2 regions of the Enterococcus sp. DIV0174 genome follow, and region 1 is predicted to be linked to the other one. Evidence: a T-box and tRNA genes for the amino acid it is inferred to sense, from the RefSeq annotation. Region 1 holds a T-box; the other holds one or more tRNA genes.

Region 1 (4,846 bases):
AAAAAATAGGTTGAAACGATTATCGCCTACTTTGCTTTCCTACCTCATTCCAAATGAAAAACAAAGAGAGGAAACTCAATGATGCTTGAGTTTCCTCTCTCGTTTTAATCCGTTTGCTGCTTGTTTTTAGTTTGCAACAATATTAACCAATTTATTTGGAACAGCAATCACTTTACGAACCGTTTTTCCAGCAATTTGTTCTTGAATTGCTTCATCTGCTAAAGCTACTTTTTCAAGCTCATCTTTGCCTAAGTCATGTGCAACATTTGCTTTAGAACGAACTTTTCCGTTGACTTGGAAAACAACTTCAATCTCATCTTCAACCAATGCAGCTTCATCATATGTTGGCCAAGGTACATAAGAAATTCCATCTTCGTTTCCTAAAATTGCCCAAAGTTCTTCGCCCAAATGTGGCGCAACAGGCGCTAACAATTGAACAAATCCTTCAACATACTCGTAAGGCAAGGCATCCGCTTTATACGCTTCGTTAACAAAGACCATTAATTGAGAAATAGCTGTGTTGAAATGCATGCTTGCATAGTCTTCTGTTACCTTTTTCACTGTTTGATTGTAAACTTTTGCTAGTTTGCCATCATTGATGGTTGTGATACGATCACGCATTTTATTGTTTTCATCCACGATCAGGCGCCATACACGATCCAAGAATTTACGGCTACCTTCTAGTCCGTTTTCGCTCCATGCAATCGAAGCATCTAAAGGTCCCATGAACATTTCATACATACGTAATGTATCCGCACCATAAGCTTCAACTACGTCATCTGGATTTACAACATTTCCACGTGATTTTGACATTTTCTCATTGTTCTCGCCTAAGATCATTCCTTGGTTATACAATTTTTGGAATGGTTCTTTTGTTGGAACAACACCAATATCATACAGGAATTTATGCCAGAAGCGAACATATAATAAATGTAGCACTGCATGTTCAGCACCACCAACATAGATATCCACTGGCATCCAGCGTTCTAGTTTTTCATAGTTTGCTAATTCTTTTTTATTGTGTGGATCAATGTAGCGTAGGTAATACCAAGAACTCCCAGCCCATTGTGGCATCGTATTTGTTTCGCGACGACCTTTTTTACCTGTTTCTGGATCAACAACATTGACCCAATCAGTGATATTTGCTAATGGTGACTCACCAGTACCACTTGGTTTAATGTTATCTGTAATTGGCAAACGTAATGGTAATTCTTCTTCTGATAGTGCAGTTACTGTGCCGTCTTCCCAATGAATAATTGGAATTGGTTCTCCCCAATAACGTTGACGTGAGAACAACCAGTCGCGTAAACGGTAGCTAACTTCTTTTTTACCAAAACCATTTTCCTCAAGCCAGCTATTCATTTTAGCAATGGCTTCTTCTGTGTTCAAGCCATCTAAAAACTCAGAATTGATATGTGGGCCATCTTCTGTATGTGCTGCTTTTGAAAGATCGCCACCTTCAATAACTGGTTGGATTGGCAAATCAAACACTCTGGCAAATTCATAGTCACGCTCATCATGCGCAGGAACTGCCATGATCGCACCTGTTCCATAAGAAGCAAGTACATAATCAGCAATCCAAATTGGAATTTCTTTGCCATTGGCTGGATTAATTGCATACGCACCAGTAAAGACTCCTGTTTTTTCTTTGGCAAGATCTGTCCGCTTCAAATCAGATTTTTTCGCAGTTTCTTCAATATACGCTTCAACAGCTGCTTTTTGTTCTGGTGTCGTGATTTCACGAACCAAATCTAATTCTGGTGCTAAAACAGAATAAGTTGTTCCAAATAATGTATCGGGACGAGTTGTGAAGACTGTATAAGATTTATCTGTCCCAGCCACTTTGAATTCCACATTTGCCCCAACTGAGCGACCAATCCAGTTTCTTTGCATTTCTTTAATGCTTTCTGGCCAATCTACGGTTTCTAAATCGTCTAATAAGCGATCCGCATATGCAGTAATTTTCAACATCCATTGGCGCATCGGTTTACGCACGACGTCAAAGCCGCCACGTTCGCTCTTTCCATCAATAACTTCTTCATTTGAAATCACTGTTCCTAGTTCTGGAACCCAGTTCACAGCAACTTCTGCTTCATACGCTAACCCTTTTTCATATAATTTCGTAAAGATCCATTGTGTCCATTTGTAATACTCTGGATCTGTGGTATTCACTTCACGGTTCCAATCATAACTAAAGCCTAAAGAATTGATTTGACGGCGGAACGTTTCAATATTTTTCTTCGTGAATTCTGCAGGATCATTCCCAGTATCTAATGCGTACTGCTCTGCTGGAAGTCCAAATGCATCCCACCCCATTGGATGCAACACATTGAAACCTTGACTACGTTTCACACGTGAAAGAATATCTGTTGCAGTATATCCTTCTGGATGTCCCACATGTAATCCTTGACCAGATGGATACGGAAACATATCTAGTGCGTAAAATTTTGGTTTTTGTGGATCATCTTGGGTATTAAATGTGTGATTTTTCGCCCAATATTTTTGCCATTTTTTTTCAATTTCTTTATGGTTATAACTCATTTTCTGTCCCCCTGCATTTTTTTCGTTGAAAGTAAGTTACTTTCCTCATTGTTTTTTTCGTTCTACCGATAAAAAACAAAAAAGTCCTATAAAAAGATTGCTCTTTTTATAGGACGTAATCTACGTGGTACCACCTAATTTTTACCTTTTCCATTGGAAATAGGCCTCAAACGTTGTAACGGTCGTCACCGCCATTGCTTACTTTTATTTTCAGCAAAGGCAACTCAAAGGCGAGTTCAAAAGCGTCCGTACACATTTTCACCAACCATGTGCTCTCTAAAACTTCCAACTTTTTACTAATTCCTTTTCAAGTGTTGCTTATTTAAGTAGATTCATAGTAACAAATATCTTCAGTAAGTTCAAATAGTATTTGACAAAATTTTTAGATTTATTTTGCAACTATCACACTTTGACCTGGATAAATGAAATTGTCTTTAATATTATTCCACTCAATGAATTGCGCCATTGATAAATTGTGATCGTTGGCAACACTCCAAACAGACTCACCGGCTTTTACTGTGTACTTTTTAGTCCCAGAGTTAGTAGTAGGCGCTGTTGTTTGTGCTGATCCTTTTTTCACAATGACTTTTTGGCCTGGATAAATGAAATTGTTTTTTATGTTGTTCCATTCAATGAATTGTTCCATAGTAATGTTGTTTTTGTTTGCTACACCCCAGACAGATTCGCCTGCCTTCACCGTGTACAGCGTATCTCCACTGGTACTTGTGCTTATCGTTGGTTTCGCATTATTTGAAGAAGTAGTTGTATTCGCTGCGTTATTTCCAGTCGTAGCTGTTGCATTCCCACTTGCTGAATTAGTCGATGCAGTAGAACCACCCTTGATAATCAATTTTTGCCCTGGATAAATGAAATTATTTTGAATATTATTCCATTCAATCAATTGTGCCATTGTAATGTTGTTTTTGTTTGCTACGCCCCAAACAGATTCGCCTGCCTTCACCGTGTAAGTGGAAGAAGTTGTTGTTTCTGCTGAAGAGCTGGTCGAATTACTATTATTCGTAGTAGCATTATTGTTGGTTGTCGCACTACTTGATGTCCCATTCTTCACAATCAGTTTTTGCCCTGGATAAATGAAGTTATTCGAGATTTTATTCCATTGGATAAGTTGTGCCATCGTGATTCCGTGGGCATTTGCCACGCCCCAGACAGAATCACCCGCTTTAACCGTATAAGAACCAGTCGATGCACTTGCATTACCTGATTGATTTGTATTCGCATTTGAATTTGATGAACCTGGATTTGTCGTTGTGCCAGTTGTACCATTAGAAACAACTAATTGTTGACCTGGATAAACAAAATTATTTTTGATATTGTTCCATTGGATCAATTGATTCATTGTAATCCCATGTGCATTTGAGATGCCCCAAACAGAATCACCTGATTTAACGGTATATTTCGAACCATTACTTGGTTGTGTATTCGTTGTATTACTGTTACCAGAAGAGTTCGTATTACTTCCAGAATTATTTGTTGATGAACCTGTTGATTGTTCCCCTTTGATTGTTAAACGTTGACCTGGGTAAACAAAATTATTTTTGATATTGTTCCAATCAATCAATTGCGCCATGGTAATTCCATGCGCATTCGCAATACCCCAGACAGAATCACCTGATTTGACAGTATACGTTGATGTGGTAGTTGTAGAACCATTATCAGTTGGTGTCGTCACAGAATTATTTGAGCCTGTTCCTGTATTCACCCCACTGCCTGAACCAGTTGTAGCACCACCACCCGCATTACCAGTTGCAGGTGTATCGTATTTGGTTAATCCATAAGTTACAATAATATTATTTAATTTTGTTGAATACGTTGGATCTGTCGCATAGCGACCAGTTAATGCTGCAGTAGCTTCTGTGTAAGACTTGGTATTACTTTTCCAAGTACCAGCATAATAGTAGCCATTGCCAAAAGAAGTATTGCACAATACATAAGCATTATCACTAAATGATTCTGCAAAAGTTGGGTAATGACGGAAAGGTTCTTTTTTCGTTACCCATTTATTATTTAAATATTCTAATGTATTCATATAAACAGTTTGACCTTGGTAACTGCCTTTGATTCCAAATAAATTGTGATAAGGTGATTGTGACAACGCACTACTTCCCCAGCCGCTTTCAACAACTGCTTGGGCAATCATAACCGAAGCGTATAAATCATTTGCTTGGGCAATAGGTTGCGCATAAGTTGAGATTTCCGCAATAAATGCTGAAGTATTGATTCTTGCACCAACTTGAGCAGGTAGCTCATTTGCGGCTACAGGAACTGGTTGAATCAACGGTGCCGC
Region 2 (4,846 bases), 730 kb from region 1:
ATGCTCAAGTGCCGTATCGATTTCTCCTTGCTGAAATAAGAATGTTCCATAGTTATAAAAGATTTGTGACAACTCACTTTTGACACGTGTTTCAATCGATTGTTGAAAAAGTTGAATACTTTTACTCAAATAATAGCGTGCTTCCGTTGGTCTTCCTGCAACTCCATAAATCTTACCAATTGCACTAATCAACTGAACTTCCGTATCAGAAACATGCACATGCTCACTATGACTCGAATAAGTCAGCGCTTCTTTTAAATAACAAACAGCTTGAGAAATGTTTTTTGCTAGATAAAATTCACATACACCTAAATAGTAATAGTAACGTTGGTAATCTGCATCTGAGTACAGGCTACTTTTGACTTCATCATTTTTCAAAAGCTGTGCTAATTTGCGATAGTCGCGCCTTTGAAAATAAAAATCTAGCAAGTCTAACTGTTGCAGATTTTTACGAATATCCCCATTGGATAAGGTCATCACATGATCAATGGTCACACCTAGCCGTTGACAAATTTGTGCCATTACCAGAACATTTGGCAATTCTTCATTATTTTCAATTCTGCTTAAAACACTTTGAGAACAAATACCTTGAGAAAGCATTTTTTGTGTCATGTTTCGTTCTTTTCGTATTGTCTTGATAATTGTCCCAAAGGAATCGACAAACGTTTCCATTATGTATCCTCCCCAAAATATGCGTACTCGCATGATAACAGTATTTTACTTTACGGATGAGTAAACTTCAAGAAAAGGGCTGTTTCACTTTTTCTTGGGAAAGAAAATTACTCACTTACTTTTTGCTAACTTTTTTAACAACAAAGAAAAAGCTGTGACATTTTTAATGCCACAGACATTTCTAAACTGTTTGGCTAGCAAAACAATTCCTTAAGAATCGTCGTTATTTTTGTTGATAAGTCGTCAAAAATTCTCGCATTTTTCCAGCCATGACCTTCAAATCATCTAATTTTGGTAAATAAACGATTCGGAAATGGTCTGGCTGATGCCAATTGAATCCGCCACCGTGAACAAGTAAAATATGGTGTTCATGCAAGAAATCAAGTACAAACTTTTCATCATCAAAAATATTAAAACGTTTTGTATCAATTTTTGGAAAAATATAAAATGCTGCTTTAGGTTTCACTGCTGATAAACCTGGAATATCATTAATCGCATTATAAACATATTCTCTTTGTTCGTAAATTCGGCCACCAGGTAGCAATAACTCATCTACGCTTTGATAACCACCTAAAGCGGTTTGTACGATTTGCTGGGATAAAACATTAGAGCACAAACGCATCGAAGATAACATATTTAAGCCCTCAATATATCCTTGCACTCGTGACTTATCTCCACTAAGTACCATCCATCCTACGCGGAAACCTGCTACTCGATGGGATTTTGAAAGACCATTTAGAGTCACGACAAACAAATCTGGTGCCAAAGTTGCGATTGGGATATGCTCTAAGCCATCCATTACTAGGCGATCATAAATTTCATCTGAATAAATGATTAAATCATTTTGACGAGCAACCTCAACAATTTCTTCTAATAACTCTTTAGGATAAAGAGCCCCTGTTGGATTATTTGGATTAATAATCACGATTGCTTTCGTACGACTAGTGATTTTAGCCTTGATGTCTGCAATATCCGGATACCACTCCGCTTCTTCATCACAAATATAGTGAACGGGGTTTCCTCCTGCAAGTGCAATGGAGGCTGTCCATAACGGATAATCTGGCATTGGGACTAAAACTTCATCACCATTGTCTAACAACCCTTGCATACACATTGAAATTAATTCACTGACACCATTACCTGTATAAATGTCGTTGATTGTAACATTAGGAAATTTTTTTAATTGACAGTATTGCTGAATCGCTTTTCTTGCAGAAAAAATCCCTTTTGAATCAGAATAACCTTCTGACTCACGCACATTCATAATCAAATCACGAATAACTTCATTAGGTGCTTCAAAGCCAAACGGGGCAGGATTCCCCGTATTCAATTTCATGATGCTAATTCCTTCTTCTTGCATGCGGTCTGCTTCTTCAAGAACCGGACCACGTACATCATAACTAACACCTTCTAATTTGTTGGACTTTTCAAATTCTCTCATATTCTCCGATCCCTCATTTCAAAAAGTTAGAAACTTCTGACTATATTATCGATAGTTATTTACTAAGTTATCCAATATCATACTCTATCCCGTATAAATATACCAGCATATTTCGTTAAATCCAGTTCTTCAACCTTATTTTTTAACTATCATCGTTTCTATTTTGCTGATAGTCATTCCATAAATTAGCGCCCCAATCCATTGCCACACCACAAACAACACCAAGCATCAAGCCAAACAAAATATTTCCTTTTGCTAAACCAATTAAAAGCCCGGCAATCATTCCTAATCCAGAAAATTCACCATCATATTTTTTCATCGTTCTTTTCACTACTTTCTATCTTGACATCTGAAGCAATCATCGCTATGATTATTTTGTTATTTATTTTGCAGACGTGATGGAACGGCAGACATGCAAGATTGAGGGTCTTGTGAGCGTTAGCTCGTGTGGGTTCAAATCCCATCGTCTGCATCACTGAGAGATAGCTCTTTACAGATCTGTCTCTTTTATTATAGAGTAAAACCAATAAAAAAGGTCGCGCCAACATCTTGGCGCGACCTTTTATTTTTTGAAGAGAACTGTCAAGTTTTGTTAATTATTTTCTTTAACTCCGTAGTCCTCGACCCTTTTCGATCAAATACCAGCAAACACTATAAAGGACAAGAATGAAGACAACTAAAATAAAAATCGAGAAGAAAATAGGAACATCAATCGTCCCAAGAAATCCATAGCGAAAGCCCGATATCATATACACAATTGGATTGATTTTTGAAACAGCTTGCCAAATAGGTGGTAACATTGAAATCGAATAAAAGACACCGCCAAGATAAGTCAAAGGTTGTAACACAAACGTCGGTACGATTGAAACATCATCATAAGACTTCGCAAAGATACCATTAAGTAACCCAGCCAATGAAAACAAAATGGCTGTCATCAATAACGTGAGGACGACCATTGACCATGAATAAACGTGTAATGGAACAAAAAAGAGCGAAATAATTGTTACCAGTGTCCCAACTAAAACACTTCGACCCAAACCACCAATGACAAATCCCCAGATAATCACATGTGTGGGTACAGGTGCTACTAATAATTCTTCAATATTTTTTTGGAATTTTTGTGAAAAGAATGAGGAAGAAACATTTGCATAAGAACTAGTGATCGCTGACATCATGATTAAACCTGGAACAATGAATTCCATGTAAGAAAATCCACCCATCTCACCAATTCGTCCACCAATCATTTTCCCAAAAATAATAAAATATAAAGAAGTCGTGATAACTGGTGGTACTAATGTCTGAACCCAGATTCGCAAATAGCGATTTGTTTCTTTGACTGCTAAACTTTTAAGCGCCGTTACATATAAATTAAACATTTCTTTCCTCCACATGACCATTTTCTTCTGTAATCTTCAAGAACAATTCTTCTAAACGATTGGATTTATTACGCATTGAGAGTACCTTGATTCCTTTTTCCGTCAATTGTTCAAAAATTCCATTCACACCTTGATTACGCTCGACCTCAACTGCAAGTGTTTGTTCATCTTCCCAAAGATGGTTGTAACCCAGTAAATAAAATGATTTAGTATGTGGTTCTAAATCGAAAATAAATGTTTCATATTGTAATTTTGACAGTAAACTCTTCATGCTAGTATTTTCAATCAATTCACCCGCTTGAATGATTCCAATATTTCGACAAAGCATTTCTGCTTCTTCCAGATAATGAGTCGTCAAGATGATTGTTGTTCCATGTTCATTTAATTCTCGCAAAAATGTCCACATTTCTCTTCTTAGTTCAATATCAACGCCAGCTGTTGGCTCATCAAGTATCAGTAAACGCGGTTCATGCATCAAAGCACGAGCAATCATCAATCGTCGTTTCATTCCTCCAGAAAGCATTCGTGCGCGAACATTTCGTTTTTCCCATAAGTTCGATTGCTTTAAATATTTTTCACTTCGTCTTAAAGCTTCCTGACGTGAAACGCCATAGTAGCCCGCTTGATTGACAACAATTTGTTGCACTGTTTCAAACGGGTTGAAATTAAATTCTTGAGGAACCAATCCGATTTGTTGTTTGGCACGCACCAAATCAGTATCAAGGTCATAACCAAAAACACTCACTTTTCCAGATGTTTTATTGACCAATGAAGTAATAATACCAATTGTTGTGGACTTCCCAGCACCATTTGGTCCAAGCAGTGCATAAAAGTCTCCTTCTTCTACAGCTAAATCGATACCTCTTAAGGCCTCAACACCAGTTGCATATACTTTTTTTAGTTCGTTTATTTCTAACGCATAAGTCATGAATTTTTCTCCTTGTAAATTGAATTTTTCTTATCTCCAAAGCAGTTCATATGATTCGTTGGTTGTTTAGATCCATTGAATCACATAGGCACAATTAGGTAACAAAATAATTTTTCTCCTGACATGATCGCGCCTGTATTTGTGCGTTAGTTAGGAAAAAGATCTAACATTGCTTTTAATAATTCTGAGGCCTCTTCTTTTTTCAAAAAATAATAATGCCACTTACGATCCTTCTCAACTGAAACGATTCCTACAGACTCTAGAACTTTCATATGGTGGGAAAGAGTTGGCTGTGTAAAATCAAAATAATCTAGGACTTCACAGGCACACATTGGTCTCGTCGAAAGTAGTTCAATAATTTTAATACGGTTGGGCTCAGCTAATGCTTTAAACATTTTTGCCATTTGCTCATGATCCATTCTTTCCTCT

The links. The T-box of region 1 lies ahead of leuS (leucine--tRNA ligase). A T-box ahead of a tRNA ligase gene usually reads a tRNA of that ligase, here a tRNA-Leu.
Region 2: it has a tRNA-Leu gene. The T-box ahead of leuS (leucine--tRNA ligase) is inferred to sense a tRNA for this amino acid. The anticodon was not compared.

Annotation. Positions count from the first base shown of each region.
Region 1 is NZ_CP172881.1:2,454,394-2,459,239, forward strand. It holds gene leuS (leucine--tRNA ligase) at 127-2,541, opposite strand; T-box leader at 2,648-2,860, opposite strand; gene IGJ93_RS11690 (LysM peptidoglycan-binding domain-containing protein) at 2,930-4,846, opposite strand, start outside.
Region 2 is NZ_CP172881.1:1,727,505-1,732,350, forward strand. It holds gene IGJ93_RS08170 (helix-turn-helix domain-containing protein) at 1-672, opposite strand, end outside; gene IGJ93_RS08175 (pyridoxal phosphate-dependent aminotransferase) at 896-2,113, opposite strand; gene IGJ93_RS08180 (hypothetical protein) at 2,256-2,432, opposite strand; tRNA gene IGJ93_RS08185 (tRNA-Leu) at 2,503-2,585, shown strand; gene IGJ93_RS08190 (ABC transporter permease) at 2,719-3,489, opposite strand; gene IGJ93_RS08195 (ABC transporter ATP-binding protein) at 3,482-4,417, opposite strand; gene IGJ93_RS08200 (ArsR/SmtB family transcription factor) at 4,564-4,836, opposite strand.